DNA from 3 places in the Streptomyces sp. GD-15H genome. Region 2 is predicted to be linked to each of the others. Evidence: riboswitches for the same ligand, from Rfam matches in the RefSeq annotation. Region 2 holds a riboswitch; each other region holds the start of a gene.
What was found. A riboswitch is a leader RNA that binds a small molecule or an ion and turns the genes downstream of it on or off. The one in region 2 is predicted to bind cyclic di-AMP.

Region 1: linked by a shared signal. The riboswitch ahead of WJ438_RS34645 (C40 family peptidase) and the one ahead of WJ438_RS24825 (transglycosylase family protein) in region 2 are both predicted to bind cyclic di-AMP.
Region 3: linked by a shared signal. The riboswitch ahead of WJ438_RS17430 (transglycosylase SLT domain-containing protein) and the one ahead of WJ438_RS24825 (transglycosylase family protein) in region 2 are both predicted to bind cyclic di-AMP.

The regions. Positions count from the first base shown of each region.
Region 1 covers NZ_CP149447.1:7,334,211-7,340,498, reverse strand. Annotated here, with positions in the region: gene WJ438_RS34655 (ATP-dependent Clp protease proteolytic subunit) at 1-601, shown strand, start outside; gene WJ438_RS34650 (hypothetical protein) at 609-917, shown strand; cyclic di-AMP (ydaO/yuaA leader) riboswitch at 1,249-1,457, shown strand; gene WJ438_RS34645 (C40 family peptidase) at 1,461-1,934, shown strand; gene WJ438_RS34640 (ATP-binding protein) at 2,055-2,513, opposite strand; gene WJ438_RS34635 (helix-turn-helix domain-containing protein) at 2,726-3,586, shown strand; gene WJ438_RS34630 (DUF397 domain-containing protein) at 3,596-3,820, shown strand; gene WJ438_RS34625 (8-amino-7-oxononanoate synthase) at 3,908-5,035, opposite strand; gene bioB (biotin synthase BioB) at 5,182-6,288, shown strand, end outside.
Region 2 covers NZ_CP149447.1:5,210,901-5,217,188, reverse strand. Annotated here, with positions in the region: gene WJ438_RS24845 (exopolyphosphatase) at 1-296, opposite strand, end outside; gene WJ438_RS24840 (DUF501 domain-containing protein) at 293-910, opposite strand; gene WJ438_RS24835 (septum formation initiator family protein) at 1,047-1,523, opposite strand; gene eno (phosphopyruvate hydratase) at 1,619-2,902, opposite strand; gene WJ438_RS24825 (transglycosylase family protein) at 3,233-3,985, opposite strand; cyclic di-AMP (ydaO/yuaA leader) riboswitch at 3,990-4,158, opposite strand; partial or broken gene WJ438_RS24820 (transglycosylase family protein) at 4,364-5,346, opposite strand; gene WJ438_RS24815 (cytochrome P450) at 5,672-6,288, opposite strand, start outside.
Region 3 covers NZ_CP149447.1:3,736,878-3,743,165, forward strand. Annotated here, with positions in the region: gene WJ438_RS17425 (polyprenyl synthetase family protein) at 72-1,082, opposite strand; cyclic di-AMP (ydaO/yuaA leader) riboswitch at 1,696-1,859, shown strand; gene WJ438_RS17430 (transglycosylase SLT domain-containing protein) at 1,872-2,363, shown strand; gene WJ438_RS17435 (HAD family hydrolase) at 2,402-3,268, opposite strand; gene WJ438_RS17440 (GNAT family N-acetyltransferase) at 3,588-4,658, shown strand; gene WJ438_RS17445 (glycosyltransferase) at 4,700-6,025, shown strand; gene WJ438_RS17450 (polysaccharide deacetylase family protein) at 6,022-6,288, shown strand, end outside.

The sequences.
Region 1 (6,288 bases), 2.1 Mb from region 2:
GTTCACCGAACACACGGCGTCCGGGCGCCGGAGCACGGATCCGCACTCGAAGCTGATGGAGGAGCGGATCGTCCTCCTCGGGACACCGATCGACGAGACCTCCGCGAACGACGTGATCGCCCAGTTCATGTACCTGGAGCACCGGGACCCCGACCGGGACATCTCCCTCTACGTCAACTCGCCCGGCGGCTCCTTCCACGCCATGTCTGCGATCCACGACACCCTGCGCTACCTCACCTGCGAGGTGGAGACGGTCTGCCTGGGCCAGGCGGCCGGGACAGCCGCGCTGCTGCTGGCCGCCGGGACGCCGGGCAAGCGGTACGTCCTGCCCGGGGCGCGGCTGGTGCTCCGTCAGCCCGCTCTGACGGAGCCGGTGGAGGGTCAGGCGAGCGACCTGGCGGTCCAGGCCGAGGAGCTGACGCGCGTTCGGGCCCGGATCGAGGAGATGCTGGTCCGGCACACCCACCGCACTCCGGAGCAGGCACGGTCGGACATCGAACGGGACACGGTCCTCGACGCCCGGGCGGCGGTGGACTACGGCCTCGCGGACCGGATCATGACCGGCCGCAAGGGCCGGCAGCCCACCCCCGGCAGGAGGTGAGTCGCCGATGCTGCCACCCGAGCTGCCGCCGCTGCCCGCGCTGACCCGCGCCGAGGCCGAGTTGATCGACCGTTACCTCGAGGCCGTCGACCTGCTCGGCCGGATCAACCCGGCTCGCGACGGCGACACCTACCGGGGACTGCGTGCCGCGCAGGCGCTGGTCGGCAGGGCCGTCGCCCTGCGCGACGCGCTGGCCCTGATGCACGGGCGCGGCGAGACCGAACTGCACGCCGCCACCCTGGCCCGTGCGTTGCGGGTGCTGGACGGCGAGCGGCGCACGGCCCGCGTCACCCTGCCACCGGGCTCCGGCAGTTGACGCCCGTACCGGTCCGGGCGGGGCGTGCGCCGGCGCACGTCCGCACCGGAGTTGAAACGGACCAAAAGGCTTACCCCCAAGCGGCGTAGACGCACGACTTCTTTTCGGGCCGCCAAGGTTGCGCACCGCGCGCGCCCCGTTTCGAAACCAAGTATTCCGATGCTGGTCCGGGGCTCCTCGGCACTCTGGACGACAGCCCGGACACAGCGCTGCCCACCCGAACGGATGAGTGGTGAGTAACAACACAAACCACCGGCTCCAGTGGGATTTCGGGCCAACCGTTGCCAAGATCGCTGACTGACGACAAGCCCCCGCCGCCGCGGCGGGGCGATCCGGGCGGACGCCGAGTCCTGCCGCCGCCCGGATGACCGGTCGACAGGAGTGGATCGGCAGGAGTGGAGGACCCGAGCACAACGGGTCGCCGGAGCGGGGATTCCCGTCCCGAGCTGCCCTTGGGGTGAAGCCGCACGTGTGCGGCCGGGCAACTTCGCCAGCCCGAATCCGACAGGTCATCCTTCACAGGCGGCTGACGAAGGGTTGCGCATGACCGCGCTCAATCGTGTCCCGTCTCTCATGGCCCGGGCCGGCACGGCCTCGGCCCTCACCCTCGCCGCCGTGGGCGGCTCGATCGTTGTTCCCGGTGCCGCCTCGGAGGCGACGGCCGCGAGTTCGGCCGTCAAGGCTCTCAACGTCGCGGCGTCCAAGAAGGGGGCGCCCTACCGGTGGGGCGCCACCGGACCGTCCCGCTTCGACTGCTCCGGCCTGACCCTCTACTCGTACAAGAAGGCGGGCAAGCAACTGCCACGCACCGCCGCCCAGCAGTACAACAAGACACGCCAGATCTCGGCCACCCACCGCAAGGTGGGCGATCTGGTGTTCTTCCACTCGGGCCGGAACATCTACCACGTCGGCATCTACGCGGGTCAGGGCAAGATCTGGCACGCCCCGAAGACCGGGGACGTGGTACGCCTGCAGAAGATCTGGACCCGCAGCGTCATGTACGGCCGGGTCAGTTGATCCGCGGGGGCGGCGGCACTTCCCCTGCCGCCGCCCCGCCACCCCGTCGGACAGCCACCGAAGCGGCTGAGGCTGCACCGCTCCGCCGTGCTGTTCCGCTGCGGTCCTCCGCCGTGGCCCCTACGGCTCCTGCTGCCCCGCCGGCGTGACCCGCTCGGCCGGGACGGTCCACGGGAGCACGACGGAGATGGTCTTGCCGCCCTCCCTGGTGGGGCGGACCCTCATCCTGCCCCCGCATTCCGCGGTCAGCCAGCGGATGATGACCAGCCCCCGGCCGTTGTCCTGCTGGACCGCGGCGGGAAGCCACTTGGGGAACCTCGGATGACTGTCGGTGACTCCGACGCGCAACCGCTCGTCGTGGTCGAGGGCGATGTCCACCGTGAACGTGGGTGACTGCCCGAAGGTGTGCTGCACGGCGTTGGTGGCCAGTTCGGACACGATCAGCCGGATGGTGTCGGAGACTTCCGTGTCCGCCGGCATGCCCCACTCCGCCAGCGTGCCCACCACATGGGCGCGCGCGGCGGAAACCGAGGCTGGATCGCTCGGCAGAGTGATGGATGCTTCCAGATGGTCTGCCATGGCGACGTCGTCCCTTTCCCCCGGGCCCGCAGTCCGACACGGAGCGGCCGATTCGAGTACGGTCCCGCACTGGTACTTCGTCGCCAGACTGCCATCCGCACAGGGCGTGGGCGACGATACGGCCAAGATATGCATATATCTGTCGCTCAAAGCGGTGAACTCTGCGACGAGAGACCGTATTCGGGTGGCTCGTAGGGAGTAAGGGGGAAACCATGCAGCACGGTCCCGCGGTGCGCCGCCGGAAACTGGGCGCCGAACTGCGCTCGCTGCGCACGTCGGCGGGGTTCACGAGTGGTGAGGCGGCCCGGCTGGTGGGCTGGCACCAGTCGAAGGTGAGTCGGATCGAGACGGGCACGAGCGGGGTGAAACCGGCCGATGTGCGGTTACTGCTCGACGCCTACGGCCTGACCGATCGCCAGTTGCGAGAGCTGCTGCTGGTGCTGGCGGGATCCGACGACAGCGGCGGACGGCATCACTGGTGGCACGCGTACCGGGGGGTACTGCCGCCCACCTACCGGGACTTCATCAGCCTGGAGTCCCAGGCCAGTGCGATGCGCACGCTGGAGACCACGGTGGTTCCCGGGCTGTTGCAGACACCCGAGTACGCGCGGGCGGTGACCGAGGCCGCGCTGGAGGGTGCCTCGGAGGAGCGGCTGGACACGCTGGTGGAAGTGCGGCTGGCCCGGCAGGACGTGCTGCGGGCGGAGCCGCCCCTGGAGCTGACCGCCGTCCTGGACGAGGCGGTGCTGCGCCGGGAGGTCGGCGGTCCCGGCGTGATGACCCGGCAGCTGAACCGGCTCGTGGAGGCGGCACGCCTCCCTCAAGTGCGGCTCCAGGTCCTGCCGTTCACGGCCGGGGCGCACATCGGCGTCACCGGGCCTTTCGTAATCTTCTCATTTTCGCGCACTTCTGATCTGGACGTTGTAGTTCTCGACCACTTGACGAGTAGCCTCTATCTCGAGCGGAAAGAAGACCTCCGGGTGTACTCGGAGGCTTTCCACGCCCTTTCGATCCACGCCCTTTCGCCCGAGGACTCGTTGGATTTCATCGCCGGGACAGCTGCCGGCGTGTGAGGAGGCACGATGTTCGCACCGCCTCGGACCCTTCCCTCAAGCACCGATCTGCACGGTGTGCGGTGGCTGCGCAGCAGCTACAGCACGGGCGCGAACAACTGCGTCGAGACGGCCCGGCCGGCCACCGGCCCGGGTGCCGGGCTGCTCGCCGTGCGCGATTCCAAGGACCCGGCCGGACCCGCGCTGCTCATCTCCCCCGCGAGCTGGGCGGAGTTCGTGGCCGCGCTCCGCTGACCGGCAGCACCACCGACCCGCCCATCCGTCCGGCACCACCGACCGAACCATCCGTGGTCGAGCGACCCACGGCCGTGCCCCGCCGACTCATGGCCGCGTCTCGTCGACCACCTGTACAGCGCGTTCGATCTCGGCCCCGGACAGGTCCGCGCGGGCGGTCAGTCTGAGCCGTGAGATGCCGTCGGGCACGGAAGGAGGACGGAAGCAGCCCACGGACAGGCCGGCCGCCCGGCAGTCGGCCGCCCATCGCACGGCCTGCTCCGGGGACGGGGCACGCACGGAGACGACCGCGGCGTCGGGACGTACCGCTCGAAGACCCGCGGTCGTCAGCCGTCCGTGCAGTTCGCGCGCCACCTCGCCCGCCCGTGCGGCACGCCCGGGTTCCCGGCGCAGCAGCCGGAGCGCCGACAGTGCGGCGCCGGCGGCCGCGGGGGCGAGGCCCGTGTCGAAGATGAACGTCCGGGCCACGTTGACCAGATGTTCGACGACCCGCGCCGGGCCGAGCACCGCCCCGCCCTGGCTGCCGAGCGACTTGGACAGCGTGACCGTCGCGACGACGTCGTCGGCGCCGGCGAGTCCGGCCGCGTGCGGGGCGCCGCGCCCTCCGTCGCCGAGCACCCCGAGGCCGTGGGCGTCGTCGAGCACCAGTCCCGCGCCGTGCTCCCGGCACGCCTCGGCCAGCGCGGTGAGCGGGGCGGCGTCCCCGTCGACCGAGAAGACCGTGTCGGACACCACGACGGCCGGTCCGTCGTGCCCGTCCAGCGCCTTGCGCACGGCGTCCGGGTCGCCGTGCGCCGCGATCCGCGTCCCGCCGCGGGCCAGTCGGCAGCCGTCGATCAGCGAGGCGTGGTTGCCCGCGTCGGACACGATCAGCGAACCGTGCGGGGCCAGCGCGGTGACGGCGGCGAGGTTGGCCGCGTAGCCGGAGGAGAAGACGAGGGCCGCCTCGAAGCCGCAGAAGTCCGCCAGTTCGCTTTCCAGCGCGGTGTGCAGTTCGGTGGTGCCGGTGACGAGCCGGGACCCGGTCGCCCCGCCGCCCCAGGTCCGCGCGGCCCGTGCCGCGCCCTCGGTGACCTCCGGATGGCGGGCCAGACCCAGGTAGTCGTTGCTCGCCAGATCGAGGAGCGGCGCGTCGGCGGCCCGTGGGCGCAGGGTCCGTACGAGTCCGGCCCGGCGCCGCAGCTCCGCCTGTTCGCCGATCCACCCGAACGCCATCGGTCCTCCGGTGCTTTTGTAGGCAATGCACAGACCTTAGCGGGACCACCTGCGGACCATCGTGTGGCCATGCCCACACCCGGAAGCGCCTCTGTTGTACGAACCCTCCTTGGCCACGGCGGCCGAATAGGACAGGATCGGCTCTCATGGACCTGCTGAACACGCTGGTGGACAAGGGGCTTCGGCGCGAGACGCCGACCCGTGAGGAAGCGCTGGCCGTCCTCGGGACGTCCGACGACGACCTGCTCGACGTGGTGGCCGCGGCCGGGAAGGTGCGGCGGCACTGGTTCGGCCGACGGGTGAAACTCAACTATCTGGTCAACCTCAAGTCGGGCCTGTGCCCGGAGGACTGCTCCTACTGTTCCCAGCGGCTCGGTTCCAAGGCCGACATCCTCAAGTACACCTGGCTCAAGCCCGAGCAGGCCTCGGAGGCGGCCGCGGCCGGGCTGGCGGGCGGCGCCAAGCGGGTGTGCCTGGTGGCCAGCGGCCGGGGTCCGACCGACCGTGACGTGGACCGGGTCTCCGACACCATCAAGGCGATCAAGGAGGGCAACGAGGGCGTCGAGGTGTGCGCCTGCCTCGGTCTGCTTTCCGACGGCCAGGCGGAGCGGCTGCGCGAGGCGGGGGCGGACGCCTACAACCACAACCTCAACACCTCCGAGGCCACCTACGGGGACATCACCACGACGCACACGTACGCCGACCGGGTGGACACCGTGCACAAGGCGCACGCGGCCGGCCTGTCCGCCTGCTCCGGGCTGATCGCCGGCATGGGTGAGAGCGACACGGATCTGGTCGACGTGGTGTTCTCGCTGCGCGAACTGGACCCCGACTCGGTGCCGGTGAACTTCCTGATCCCGTTCGAGGGCACACCGCTCGCCGAGGAGTGGAACCTCACCCCACAGCGGTGCCTCAGGATCCTGGCGATGGTGCGGTTCGTGTGCCCGGACGTCGAGGTGCGGATCGCGGGCGGCCGGGAGGTGCACCTGCGCACGATGCAGCCGCTCGCGCTGCACCTGGCCAACTCGATCTTCCTCGGCGACTACCTCACCAGCGAGGGCCAGGCGGGACGGGCCGACCTGGAGATGATCGCGGACGCCGGGTTCGAGGTGGAGGGCACCGACCAGGTGACCCTGCCCGGGCACCGGGTGGGCGGGTGCGGGTCGCACGACGACGGCGGGGTCTGCGGTACGGCACCCTCGGGTGCGGGAGCTTGCGCGGAGGCGTCGTCCTCCGGCGGGTGTGCGGGTGCG
Region 2 (6,288 bases):
TCCAGCACCCCGCGCACGAACGCGTCCCGGTTCCCGGCGTCGCGCGAGGCGGAGGTGGCCACGAAGCGCAGGCGCTTCGCGCCGTGCTTCTTGATGATCCCCGCGTACTCGCGGCAGGCGGCGAACGTCCGCTCCAGCGCCTCGGGGGCGAGGCCCGTGCGGTCGACGTCCTGGCCGAGCCGCACGATCGTCATGCGCCGGTCCAGGTCGGTCAGTTCACCGGTCCGCGGGTGCGCGTCGGCCACCAGGAGCCGGATGGAGTTCGTACCGCAGTCGATGGCGGCGACCCGGGTCACTGCGCACCCTCCTCGGGGGGACCGGCGAAGGCACCGTCGTCGCCGGGCGGGGTCACGCAGGGGCCCTTGCGCCACCACTCCGGCAGCATCGCGAGCGCCTCGTCGCCCAGCGGGTTGACGCCGGGGCCGGCGGCCAGCGAGTGGGCAACCAGGACGTGCAGGCACTTCACCCGGTCCGGCATCCCGCCGGCGCTCGGGAAGTTCTGCAGTTCCTCGATCTCGTCACGGCGCCGGATGTAGTCCTCGTGCGCCGCGCGGTACGCGGCCGCCAGCTCGGGGTCGGTCGCCAGCCGCTCCGTCATCTCCTTCATCACGCCGTTCGCCTCCAGTGTCCCGATCGCCGAGGCGGCTCGCGGGCAGGTGAGGTAGTACAGCGTCGGGAAGGGGGTGCCGTCGGGCAGCCTCGGCGCGGTCTCGACGACGTCGGGCTGTCCGCAGGGGCAGCGGTGCGCGATGGCGCGCAGCCCGCGCGGGGGCCGCCCGAGCTGCTGCTTGAAGGCCTCGACGTCCGCGTCGGTCGGCTCGGTGCGCGGGGTCGTGGGCAGATCGAACAGTGCCAGCGCGGAGCGCTGCCCTTGAGGGGTGGTGGCCGGGCGGCGGGCGGGGGTGTCCATACGTGTCTTTCTGCGGGTCTCTGTACGGGTGTGCGGCCTTCCGGATTCCTGAAGGGGCCCCAGGGGGCTTCCGGGAGGGTCTCCGGGAAGTGGTGGTCCGGGAGGGTGGAAGAGTTATAAGGCTAAACCCGGGGGCTCACCGCGCGGCGGCGTCGGATTTGTCGACCCCGTCCCAGATGTTCGCGTACCAGGGGCGGTCGGCCGCTCCGAGGTCGGTGCGCGACTTTTCGGCCGTGCCCGGGTCGATCACGATGTAGCCGGTCTCGCCGGGCATGACGTAGTGCAGCCGCGCGCGGACCTGCTGCTCGGCGTAGGCGTCGTCCTGCCAGCGCGCCTTGAGGTCGCGCAACTGCTCGACCCGTCGGCGGGCCTCGTCCTGCTCCTGCTGGAGGTCGGCGATGTCGGCGCGCTGGGACACGTACTGCCGCATGGGGTAGGCGAGGGCCACGATCAGCGAGCAGACCACCATGGCGAGCAACGCGGCCCGGCCGGTCAGCCGGGAGCGGCGGGCCTGGCGTTTGGTCTGCGAGCGGTAGACCCGGGCCGCGGTCTGCTCACCGATCAGCCGGATCCTGGTCGCGGTGGAGAAACGGTCCCGGTCCTTCACGGCCATGTCCCCGCCTCCCGTTCACACTTCATACGCGCGTACGTCCCCGGACACGGTACGGGACCGTGTCCGGGGACGTACGGACGACCGGCGGAGCCGCGTCAGGCGTTGCGGAACCGCGGGAAGGCGCTGCGGCCCGCGTACACCGCGGCGTCGTCGAGGATCTCCTCGATGCGCAGCAGCTGGTTGTACTTGGCGACGCGCTCGGAGCGGGCCGGGGCACCGGTCTTGATCTGGCCGCAGTTGGTGGCGACGGCCAGGTCGGCGATGGTGACGTCCTCGGTCTCGCCGGAGCGGTGCGACATCATGCACTTGAAGCCGTTGCGCTGGGCCAGCTCGACGGCGTCCAGGGTCTCGGTGAGCGAACCGATCTGGTTCACCTTCACCAGCAGCGCGTTGGCGGCGTCCTCCTCGATGCCGCGGGCCAGGCGCTCCGGGTTGGTGACGAACAGGTCGTCGCCGACGATCTGGACCTTGTCGCCGAGCTTGTCGGTGAGGGCCTTCCAGCCGTCCCAGTCGTCCTCGAACAGCGGGTCCTCGATGGAGACGAGCGGGTAGTCCGCGACGAGCCCCTCGTAGTACTCCGTCATCTCGGCGGCGGAGCGCTCCTTGCCCTCGAAGAGGTAGGTGCCGTCCTTGTGGAACTCGGAGGCGGCGACGTCGAGCGCGAGGGCGATCTGCTCGCCCGGGGCGTAACCGGCTTCCTCGATGGCCTCGAGGATGAGGTCGAGGGCCTCGCGGTTGGAGCCGAGGTTCGGGGCGAAGCCGCCCTCGTCGCCGAGGCCGGTGGACAGGCCGCGACCCTTCAGCACCTTCTTCAGCGTGTGGTAGACCTCAGTGCCCCAGCGCAGGGCCTCGGAGAAGGACTCCGCGCCGATCGGGGCGATCATGAACTCCTGGATGTCCACGTTGGAGTCCGCGTGCGAGCCGCCGTTGAGGATGTTCATCATCGGCACCGGCAGCAGGTGCGCGTTGGGTCCGCCCAGGTAGCGGAAGAGGGGCAGGTCGCTGGCCTCGGAGGCGGCGTGGGCGACGGCCAGGGAGACGCCGAGGATGGCGTTGGCGCCGAGGGAGCCCTTGTTGTCGGTGGCGTCCAGGTCGAACATCGCCTGGTCGATCAGGCGCTGCTCGGTGGCGTCGTAGCCGACGAGCTCCGGGCCGATCTGCTCGATGACGGCCAGGACGGCCTTCTCCACTCCCTTGCCCTGGTAACGGTCGGGGTCGCCGTCACGGAGTTCGATGGCCTCGAAGGCGCCGGTGGAGGCGCCGGACGGGACGGCGGCACGACCCGTGCTGCCGTCGTCGAGGCCGACCTCGACCTCGACCGTGGGGTTGCCTCGGGAGTCCAGGATTTCCCGGGCTACGACGACGTCGATGGACGGCACGAGCATCTCCTTCATGGATGTGGCGTGGATCAGCCGGGCCGCGGGGGCCCTGCGGAACCGAGCCTATCCGGCTCCGGGCGATCGGCCATCCGGTCGGCCGCCTCTCGGACGGAACCGAGAGTAAATTGTTTCCGAACGGAACAAAGACGGGCCCGGAAACCGGGATCACCCTCGCGCCCGCCGACCGGCACCGAGCGCCGGAAGGCCCCGCCACGTACGGAAAAGCCCCGCCCCGGTGCGTACGGGGAACACGCACCGGGGCGGGGGAGAGCCCCCGCGGGGACGGGGGAGGCTCCGCGGGGACGGAGCCCTGAGCCCGCGGCCGCTGCCTTACTTCAGGTGCAGCTGCTGGCCCGGGTAGATGAGGTCGGCGTCCTCGACGATGTCGTCGTTCAGCTTGAACAGCTTGTTCCAGCCGCCCTCGACGTCGCGCTCCTCGGCGATCGAGCTGAGGGTGTCGCCCTTGACGACCTTGTACTCGCCGTCGCCCTTCTCGACCTTCTCGCCGGTCGGGGTGGTGACGGTCTTCTTCTCGGCGGCCGGACGCTCCTCGGAGCGGGAGGCCTTCTGCTCGGTGGAGCGCTCGGGGGCGGAGCCGGTGCTCTGCTCCTGGGTGCTCTGCTCCTGGGTCCTCTGCGGGGAACCACTGTTCTGGTTCCCGGTGCTCTCGGAGCTGCCGGCGCCCTCGGCGGACCCGCCACCGGTGTAGGCGGCGTTGGACAGGCCCTTGCCGCAGACCGGCCAGGCGCCCTTGCCCTGACCCGCGAGGACCTTCTCGGCTATCTCGATCTGCTGGGCCTTGCCGGCCTGGTCGGCGGTGGCGGCGTACTTCGTACCGCCGTAGCCGGCCCAGGTGGAGGCGGAGAACTGCAGACCGCCGTAGTAGCCGTTGCCGGTGTTGATGGACCAGTTGCCGCCGGACTCGCACTGGGCGACGGTGTCCCACTCGGAGGCGGTGGCGGCGGAAGCGTTGCCGGCCGCCATCAGCGGGGCGGCGACGGCGGCACCGGTGACGCCGGCGACGGCGATGACACGGGTGGCCTTGGACGGACGACGGTGCTTGCCCTTGCCGGAGAACAGCATGGATGGATCCCCTCACCGACGCCTACGAGGTGAGCTGTCGGGTTCGGGCCGGTTGAGTTGCCCGGCCGCGTCCCTCCCGGGACGCGGCTCCACCCCTAGCCGCATCCGGCGTCAATCACCGGGTACGGCGCCTACCTTGGGTCCCCCGCTCCTGCCTACGGCGCATGACGCGACGAGTGTTCCCGTGCTGCCACTGGCAGGATTCGGCGTGGCGGCAGCCGGGGCCCGCGATGGCGAGCGGTCCTGACCGTAGACACGCGCCCCGCGGATAATCAAAGACGATCAGGGCTTCTGAGACCTATCTCTCATCGCCTTTATAACGGACATTCAGCGCGAACCGTGACCTCAACTGCCGTCATCGACGCACCCTTTCGGATGTCAGCCCTCACCCGACCCGAACCCGAGCGCAAGCGCCTGACCGGGAAGGATGAGGTTGGGGGCCGCCGTACCCACGACCTCGTCACCCCCGCTGTACCGGGCGAGCCATCCGCCGCCGAGCGCAAGGGAGTCGGCGGCGGCCGAGGAGTCGCTTCCGGCGTCCACGGGGACCCTGTCGGCCGGGGACGAGACGTCGAGGCCGCGCGGGAAACCGAGACCGCGTGAGGCGTGCCGGCCGGGGGCTCCGGCCTCACGGTCCTCGCGCACCTCTTCCTCGGCGCCGGCGCCGCGATGGCGACCACTGGGAGCCTCACTCGCGGACGACTCCGAAGAACCGACCTCCTGCCCCGACTTGTCCGAGTCGTTCCCCTCAGCGGAGGCCGAGGGCGAAGCGGAAGCAGAAGCAGAGGGGGAGGCGCCGGGTTCGGCGTCCGAACCGCCGGACTTGGACGCTTCGCCCGCCTTCTCCCCCTTGCCGCCCGCGGTGCCCTTGTTGTCCGACGAGGCGCCGGAGGGCCGGGACGGCGACGGAGTGGCGGAGTCTCCGGTGCCGGACGAGCCGTACGACGAGCCGCCGTCCGCGCCGATGTCGATGACGGCCTTGCCCGAGTCGGCGTTCAGGCCCGACAGCAGGCCGCAGGCCCGCCACGCGCCGACCCCCTGGTCGGCGAGGATCTTCTCGGCCACGGCTATCTGCTGGCCGCGGCTGGCCTGGTCGGCGCTGGACGCGTAGTCGAGGCCGCCGTACTTCTCCCAGTCCTCCTGGGTCAACTGCAGGCCGCCGTAGTAGCCGTTGCCGGAGTTCTGGCTCCAAGAGCCACCGGACTCGCACTCCGCGACCCGGTCCCAGGTCGAGCCCTCGGCCGCACTGGCGCCGCCGGCCCGAGAAGCGGAATCGCGATGGCTGAGCCGGTCACTCCGGCAGTGACGAGAAGAGCCGGAGCCTGGCGAGGGCGACGGTGACGACCGTTCCCGGAGAGCATGCGGAGACCTTTCGCAGGACAACAGTTACCCGCACGGCGAGTCGAACTGCGGAGCTGTGCAACCGAGGCACCGTGCTTGAGGGGTGAACGTAGCCGCAGACAATCACTTGTCACAAGTTCATGCCGCGCAGATCACATGAAGATCACAGAGTTGAGCGAGTGTCATGTCTGCGCCGCTCCACCGAAGAGGCGACGGACCGTGTCCGGAGGGGGCCCGACGGTCACTTCGGAGGCGTACGGAGGCCGCACGAAGGCCATTTCGACGGCGACCCGGCGGCCGTCACGGCCCCGTGCGGCGGGTCGGTTCGGCGGCCGCCCGAAGGTGTCACTTCGGCGGAGGGCTGAACTCCACCGGCAGGGTGCGCAGTCCGCGCATGATGAGCCCGCCCCGCCAGCGCAGTTCGGCCGGATCCGACGCGAGCCTGAGGTCCGGCAGCCGGGTCAGCAGCGTGGCGAGCGCGGTCTGGCCCTCCAGCCGGGCCAGCGGAGCGCCCAGGCAGTAGTGGATGCCGTGGCCGTACCCCAGATGCTGGTTGTCGCGCCGTGCGAGGTCGAGCACGTCGGGATCGGCGAACCGCCCCGGATCGCGGTCCGCGGCGGCCAGGACGACGAGAACCGGGTCGCCGGCCGCGATGTGCTGCCCGCCAAGGGTGAGCGCCTCGGTGGCGAACCGCCAGGTGGCCAGTTCCACGGGTCCGTCGAAGCGAAGGAGTTCCTCCACGCCGGTCTCCAACAGCCCGCGCTCCCCGGCGGCGAGGGACTTCTGCAGCCGGTCGCGCTGCTCGGGGTGGGTGAGCAGGGCGTAGGTGCCGTTGCCGATCAAGTTGACGGTGGTCTCGAAGCCGGCGAACAGCAGGATGAACGCCATGGCGGCGGCCTCGTTCTCGGTGAGGTGCTCGCCGTGGTCGGAGGCGCGGATCAGGCCGGAGATGAGGTCCTCGC
Region 3 (6,288 bases), 1.5 Mb from region 2:
ACTGCTGCGGTATGACACGAGGAGGTGTTTCCTCCCCCGACCAGTAGGGGTCGAGGGAGGGTGGCGGGCGGTCAGCCGGCCCGGTGCACCACCGCGTCGCACAGCTCGGCCAGGGCCGTCTTCACGTCGCACTCCGGCAGCGGCGCCAGCGCCGCGCGCGCCTCCTGCGCATAGCGCACGGTGTCCCGGCGGGCCTGCTCCAGCGCGGGGTGCGCGCGCAGCAGGCGCAGGGCCTCGGCGTGCCGGCCGTCGTCCCTGAGATCGGAGTCCAGCAGCTCGCACAGCGCGATGTCCTCGGGCAGGCCCAGCCGGGCCGCTCGCTCGCGCAGCCGCAGCACGGGCAGCGTCGGAATGCCCTCGCGCAGGTCGGTGCCCGGGGTCTTGCCGGACTCGTGGGAGTCGGAGGCGATGTCCAGCACGTCGTCGGCGAGCTGGAAGGCGATCCCGAGCCGCTCGCCGTACTGGGTCAGCACGTCCACGACCGTGTCGTCCGCGCCGGACATCATGGCGCCGAACCGGCACGAGACGGCGACCAGTGAGCCGGTCTTGCCGCCGAGGACGTCCAGGTAGTGGTCGATCGGATCGCGGCCGTCCTGCGGCCCCGCGGTCTCCAGGATCTGACCGGTGACCAGCCGCTCGAACGCCCCCGCCTGTACCCGTACGGCCTCCGGCCCGAGGTCGGCCAGGATGTGCGAGGCGCGCGCGAAGAGGAAGTCGCCGGTGAGGACCGCGACGGAGTTGCCCCAGCGGGTGTTCGCGCTGGGCACCCCGCGCCGCACACCGGCGTCGTCCATCACGTCGTCGTGGTACAGCGTGGCCAGGTGGGTCAGCTCCACGACCACGGCGGACGGTACGACGCCGGGCGCGTAGGGGTCGCCGAACTGGGCGGCGAGCATCACGAGCAGCGGCCGGAACCGCTTGCCGCCTGCCCGCACCAGGTGCTGGGCGGCACCCGTGATGAAGGGGACCTCACTCTTGGTGGCCTCGAGCAGCCCTTCCTCGACAGCCGTCATCCCGGCCTGGACAGCGGCTTCCAGAGCCTGGTCCCGCACGCTCAGCCCGAATGGCCCGACGACGGTCACGAGGGGTCTCCTGTCTGCTGGTGTCCACTGGCGCTCAGACGTCTTGCGCTGCTTGTCGACAGGTCGCTGACATCACTCGAGTCAGCGTATCCGGTCATGTTTCGATCACCGCCAGCACCCACATTCCCCAAATTCACTTGCGCACGCGTGGACGGCACGTCACGGCGCCCTCCGATACCGGAACACCACCAGATCGTTTCCGACCAGTTGACAGCACAGGACATTCATCGACTTTCCGGACGCGCCTCACGCATGCGCCGGACACGCACCGAGCCGCATCTCGGCACGCAGTCCACCCCGCCCACCCCGGTGCCCGATTTGCCGTATTTGCTATGCAAATTCCTGTTGGCGGCAAATGCGCCCGCGCGGTGCGGCCAGTGAGGTCGGTCACGCGCATCCCGACCCGCACGCGACTCGCACGTGGGGACGTTTCCCCTTCCATCGAGCGCGAGTTGACCGTTGACGCCCGCAAAGGATCAAGCCCCCCAAACAACCCAAGGAAAGATCAACCGGCGTTATCCGTGACGTTCGCACTTGTTCCCGACATGTGCTCTCGCATACGTTCCCGGCCTGTCGGGCGGACGCCGAATCCTGCCGCCGCCCGCACCACCCATCGATCAACTCACTCACGCACGGCAGGAGCGGGGGACCCAGGTAAGCCGCCGGACCGGTTCGCGCCGGGACGGCTCGGGGTGAAGCCATGCCCGCAGGGGCACGGCCGGGCACTCTCCCGCCCGAACCCGACAGCTCACCTCGTAGGCGTAGGAGAGGAACGCATACATGCCCGCCATGCCCGCATCCGGTCAGCGCCGCTTCGGCCGCACCCGCCTCGTCCGCTCCCTCGCCGTCGCCGGCGTCGCCGTGATCGCCCTCCCGGTGTTCGGCGCCACCAGCGCCTCCGCCGCTCCCGCCGCGCCCGCGTCGTCCGCCCCGGCCGCCGCCGGATCCGAGACGGCGTACCCGGACAACCTCGACGGCTGGATCCGCGAGTCGCTGTCGATCATGGCGCAGCACGGCATCCCCGGCAGCTACGACTCCATCCACCGCAACATCCTGCGGGAGTCCTCCGGCAACCCGCAGGCCGTCAACCTGTGGGACTCCAACGCCGTCGCCGGCACCCCGTCGAAGGGCCTGCTGCAGGTCATCGACCCGACCTTCCAGGCGTACCACGTGCCCGGCACGGCCTTCGACCCGTTCGACCCGGTCGCGAACATCACGGCTGCCTGCAACTACGCGGCGGACCGCTACGGCTCGATCGACAACGTCTTCGGCGCCTACTGAGACACCCGGGCGCACCAGGGCACACCCGGCCCGAGGGGTCACCCGCCGGGGCGGAGGGCGGGGCGGCACGTGTGGGGGCGCGTGCCGCCCCGCTCCGCCCCGCCGAACAACCGCTCGAGGACGGCGGCCACGCCGTCGTCCTCGTTCGTCGTGGTGATCTCGTCGGCCACCGCCTTCAGCTCGGGGTGCGCGTTGGCCATGGCGACACCGTGGGCCGCCCAGTCGAACATCGGGATGTCGTTGGGCATGTCGCCGAAGGCGAGGGTCCGTTCCCGACTCAGCCCCAGATGCTCGGCGGCCAGCGCCAGCCCCGTCGCCTTGGTGACACCGCACGGCTGGAGCTCCACCGTGCCCGGTCCCGACATGGTGACCGTGGCCAGCGAACCGACCACCGAACGCGCCGTCGCCGCCAACTCGTCGTCGGTCAGGTAGGGGTGGCGCAACAGCACCTTGCTGATCGGCAGGACCCACAGACCGTCCCGTCGGCCGACCCGCACGGCGGGCAGCGTCGGGTGCGGCATCCGATAGCCCGGCTCGATCAGGGTGAGTCCGTCGGCCCCGTCCTGGTCGACCGCGGCGTACACCTCCCCCACCTCTGCCTCGATCTTGCCGAGCGCGGTCTCCGCCAGTTCCCGGTCCAGCGTGACGGAGTGGAGCAGCCGGTTCGCGCCGGCGTCGTACACCTGCGAGCCCTGTCCGCACACCGCGAGTCCCGTGCTCCCCAGCTCGTCCAGGAGCGGCCGCACTCTGGGCACCGGGCGGCCCGTCACCACGAGATGCCGGGCACCGGCCCGCGTCACCAGTGCGAGTGCGGCGAGGGACCGGTCGGAAAGAGAGTCGTCGCCGCGCAGCAGCGTCCCGTCCAGGTCGGTGGCGATGAGTGAATAAGCGGTGGGTGCGGCCATGATCAGAGAATACGGACACCACGCCTGCCCGACTCACCCTCACCCGGAACACCTCCGTCCGCACACCCCCGGCCCTTATCCTGCGCCCCCACCGCCGGACCATCGCCGCGCGACCGCTGTCCCACCACCGTGCGACCGCCTCGTCACGGCCGCGCGCCCGGCCGCTTCCGTCATCACCGGGTACGGGCCTGTCAAAGGCCTCTGCACCACTTGGCAACAACATGGTCCGCCACCTACCGTCCCGGTGGTCCCGGGCGGTACCTTCCAAGTGTCCGGGGGGACTTGATCGGGGGGTCAGGTGAGCAGTGGACGCACACGTGTGCTGAGGCTCGAGGAGCTCGGGGAGGGGGAGCGGAAACGCTGGCGTGAGCTGCGCGCCGCGACGGACGCACCCCGCAGCCCTTTCATGGAACCGGAGTTCGCCACCGCCGTGTCCCGGGTGCGGCCGCAGGCCCGGGTGGCGGTCCTGTACGAGGGGGCGTCCGCCGAACCGGTCGGCTTCCTGCCGTACGAGCGGGGCGCGTGGGGGCAGGGCCGGGCGGTCGGGCTCGGGGTATCGGACTGTCAGGGCGCCGTCCTGCGTCCGGGCCTCGTCCTGGAGACCGGTGAACTGCTGCGCGACTGCTCGGTGTCGAGCTTCGCCTTCGACAACTTGGAGGCGGACCAAGCCCTGTTCGTCCCGCACGCGGCCGAGGAGCACGCCACCTATGTCATCGACGTGGAGAAGGGTTACGAGACCTACGAGTCCGTACTGCGCACCCGGTCGCCGAAGTTCCTGAAGACAACGCTGACCAAGGAGCGCAGACTCGGCCGCCAGGCCGGACCCGTGCGGTTCGTCTTCGACGAACGCGAACCGGCCGCGCTGCGCGCTCTCATCGGGTGGAAGTCGGCCCAGTACCGCAGGACCGGGCGCCGCGACCGGTTCGCACAGGAATGGATCACACGGCTCGTGGGCCGCCTGGCCGGGACCCGGGCCCCGGAGTGCACGGGCACACTGTCCGTCCTGTACACCGGGGACCGCCCCGTCGCCGCGCACTTCGGCCTGCGCTCGGCCTCGGTCCTGGCCTGCTGGTTCCCGGCGTACGACCCGGAGTTCGCGAAGTACTCGCCGGGGCTCGTGCTGCATCTGCGCATGGCGGAGGCGGCGGCCGGCGAGGGCATCGGCCTGCTCGACATGGGGCGCGGCCCGGCCGAGTACAAGGACTCGCTGAAGACGGGCGAACTCGCCGTCTACGAAGGGGAGGCGATGCGTCCGGGCCTGGGCGCCGCGCTGCACCTGCTGCGCCATGAGCCCGTACGCCGGGCGCACCGCTTCGTCCGCGCCCACCCGCGTCTCGCGTCGCTGGCGTCGCGGACGTTGAAGGGGGCGGGGCGGCTGCGCCGTTCGTGAGGACCGGTCGTGAGAACCGGTCGTGAGGAGGGGGAGGGCTCATGTTACGCACGGCACGTACGCAGGAGGAGATACGGCGGTTCCTGGACATCGGCGCGGTCCAGGTCGCCGAACTGGACCTGAGCGGTGAGGAGACCGCCCTCAGACCCGGTCCGGGCAGCCCACCGGTGACGCACGGAGAGGTGTTCGTACTGGTCAGGCGGAGCGGCCGGCCGGTGGGCGCGCTGCTGGGACGGGTGCCGGAGGGGGCCGATCCGACGACGGTCCTGACGGCGCTCGCACGGCAGGCGCAGGGGCAGGCGCAGGACGTGGAGAGGTCCGTGGCCGCCGGGCCGCCGCCGCCCCACACCTCGGTCGTCGTGGCCACCCGGGAGCGGGCCGGACAGCTTGCCCGCACGCTCGACTCGCTCCTCGCGCAGGACCATCCGCGCTTCGAGGTCGTCGTCGTCGACAACGCGCCCGTGACGGACGAGACGCGTGACCTGGTGGAGCGGAAGTACGGGGAGCGCGTGCGGTACGTGTGCGAGCCGGTCCCCGGGCTCGCGACCGCGCACAACACCGGAGTCGCCGCCGCCCGGGGCGAGGTGATCGCGTTCACCGACGACGACGTCGTCGCCGACCCCCGCTGGCTCACCGAGCTGACCACGCCCTTCGCCACCGACCCCGGACTCGGCTGTGCCACCGGCCTGATCCTGCCCGCCCGGCTCCGCACCCCGGCCCAGGTCCTGCTGGAGAGCCACGGCGGTTTCGCGAAGGGGTTCACGCCGACGACGTACGACCCGGAGGACCCGCCCCGCGACGAGCCGCTGTTCCCCTTCACCGCGGGCCGGTTCGGCTCCGGCGCGAACATGGCGTTCCGTGCGGAGGTGCTGCGCGGAGTCGGCGGCTTCGACTCGGCCACCGGCGCCGGAACGCCGGCCCGGGGCGGCGACGACCTCTACGGGTTCGTCCGGATCCTCGCCCAGGGACACAGGCTCCACTACACGCCCGGCGCGCTGGTGTGGCACCACCACCGGGAGACCTGGGCCGACCTGGAGACCCAGGCGTTCGGCTACGGCGCCGGCCTCACCGCCTACCTCACCGCGATCCTGGTCAACCGGCCCGCGCTGCTGACGGCGTTCCTCGCCCGGGTGCCCCGCGGCCTGACCCACGCCCGCGGCCTGACCGCCGTACGGGACACCGGTGACGGGGGTGAGGGCGGTGGCACTGATGACGGAGGGGCCGCGCCGGGCGACCACGGCACCCGCACGCATCCATGGCCACGTCGCCTCTCACGTCTGCAGCGCAAGGGGATGCTGTACGGCCCGGTCGGCTACCTGCGAGCCCGGCGGGCGACAACGAGCCGAGCCGGGAGGGGCACGAGATGACGACGTCGTCGCGGGGTCCGGCGGCCATCCCCGTGTTCCTCTACCACGCCGTGATGGACGATCCGCCCGACTGGATCGCCGAGTTCACCGTCACGCCCAGGGAGTTCGCGGCCCATCTGGACGCCGTCGTGGACAGCGGCCGCACGCCCGTCACCATCAGCGCTCTCGCCGACCATCTGGCCGGGCGCGCGCCGCTGCCGCCCCGGCCGGTGCTCCTCACCTTCGACGACGGTTTCGCGGACCTGCCCGGCCCCACCGCCGAG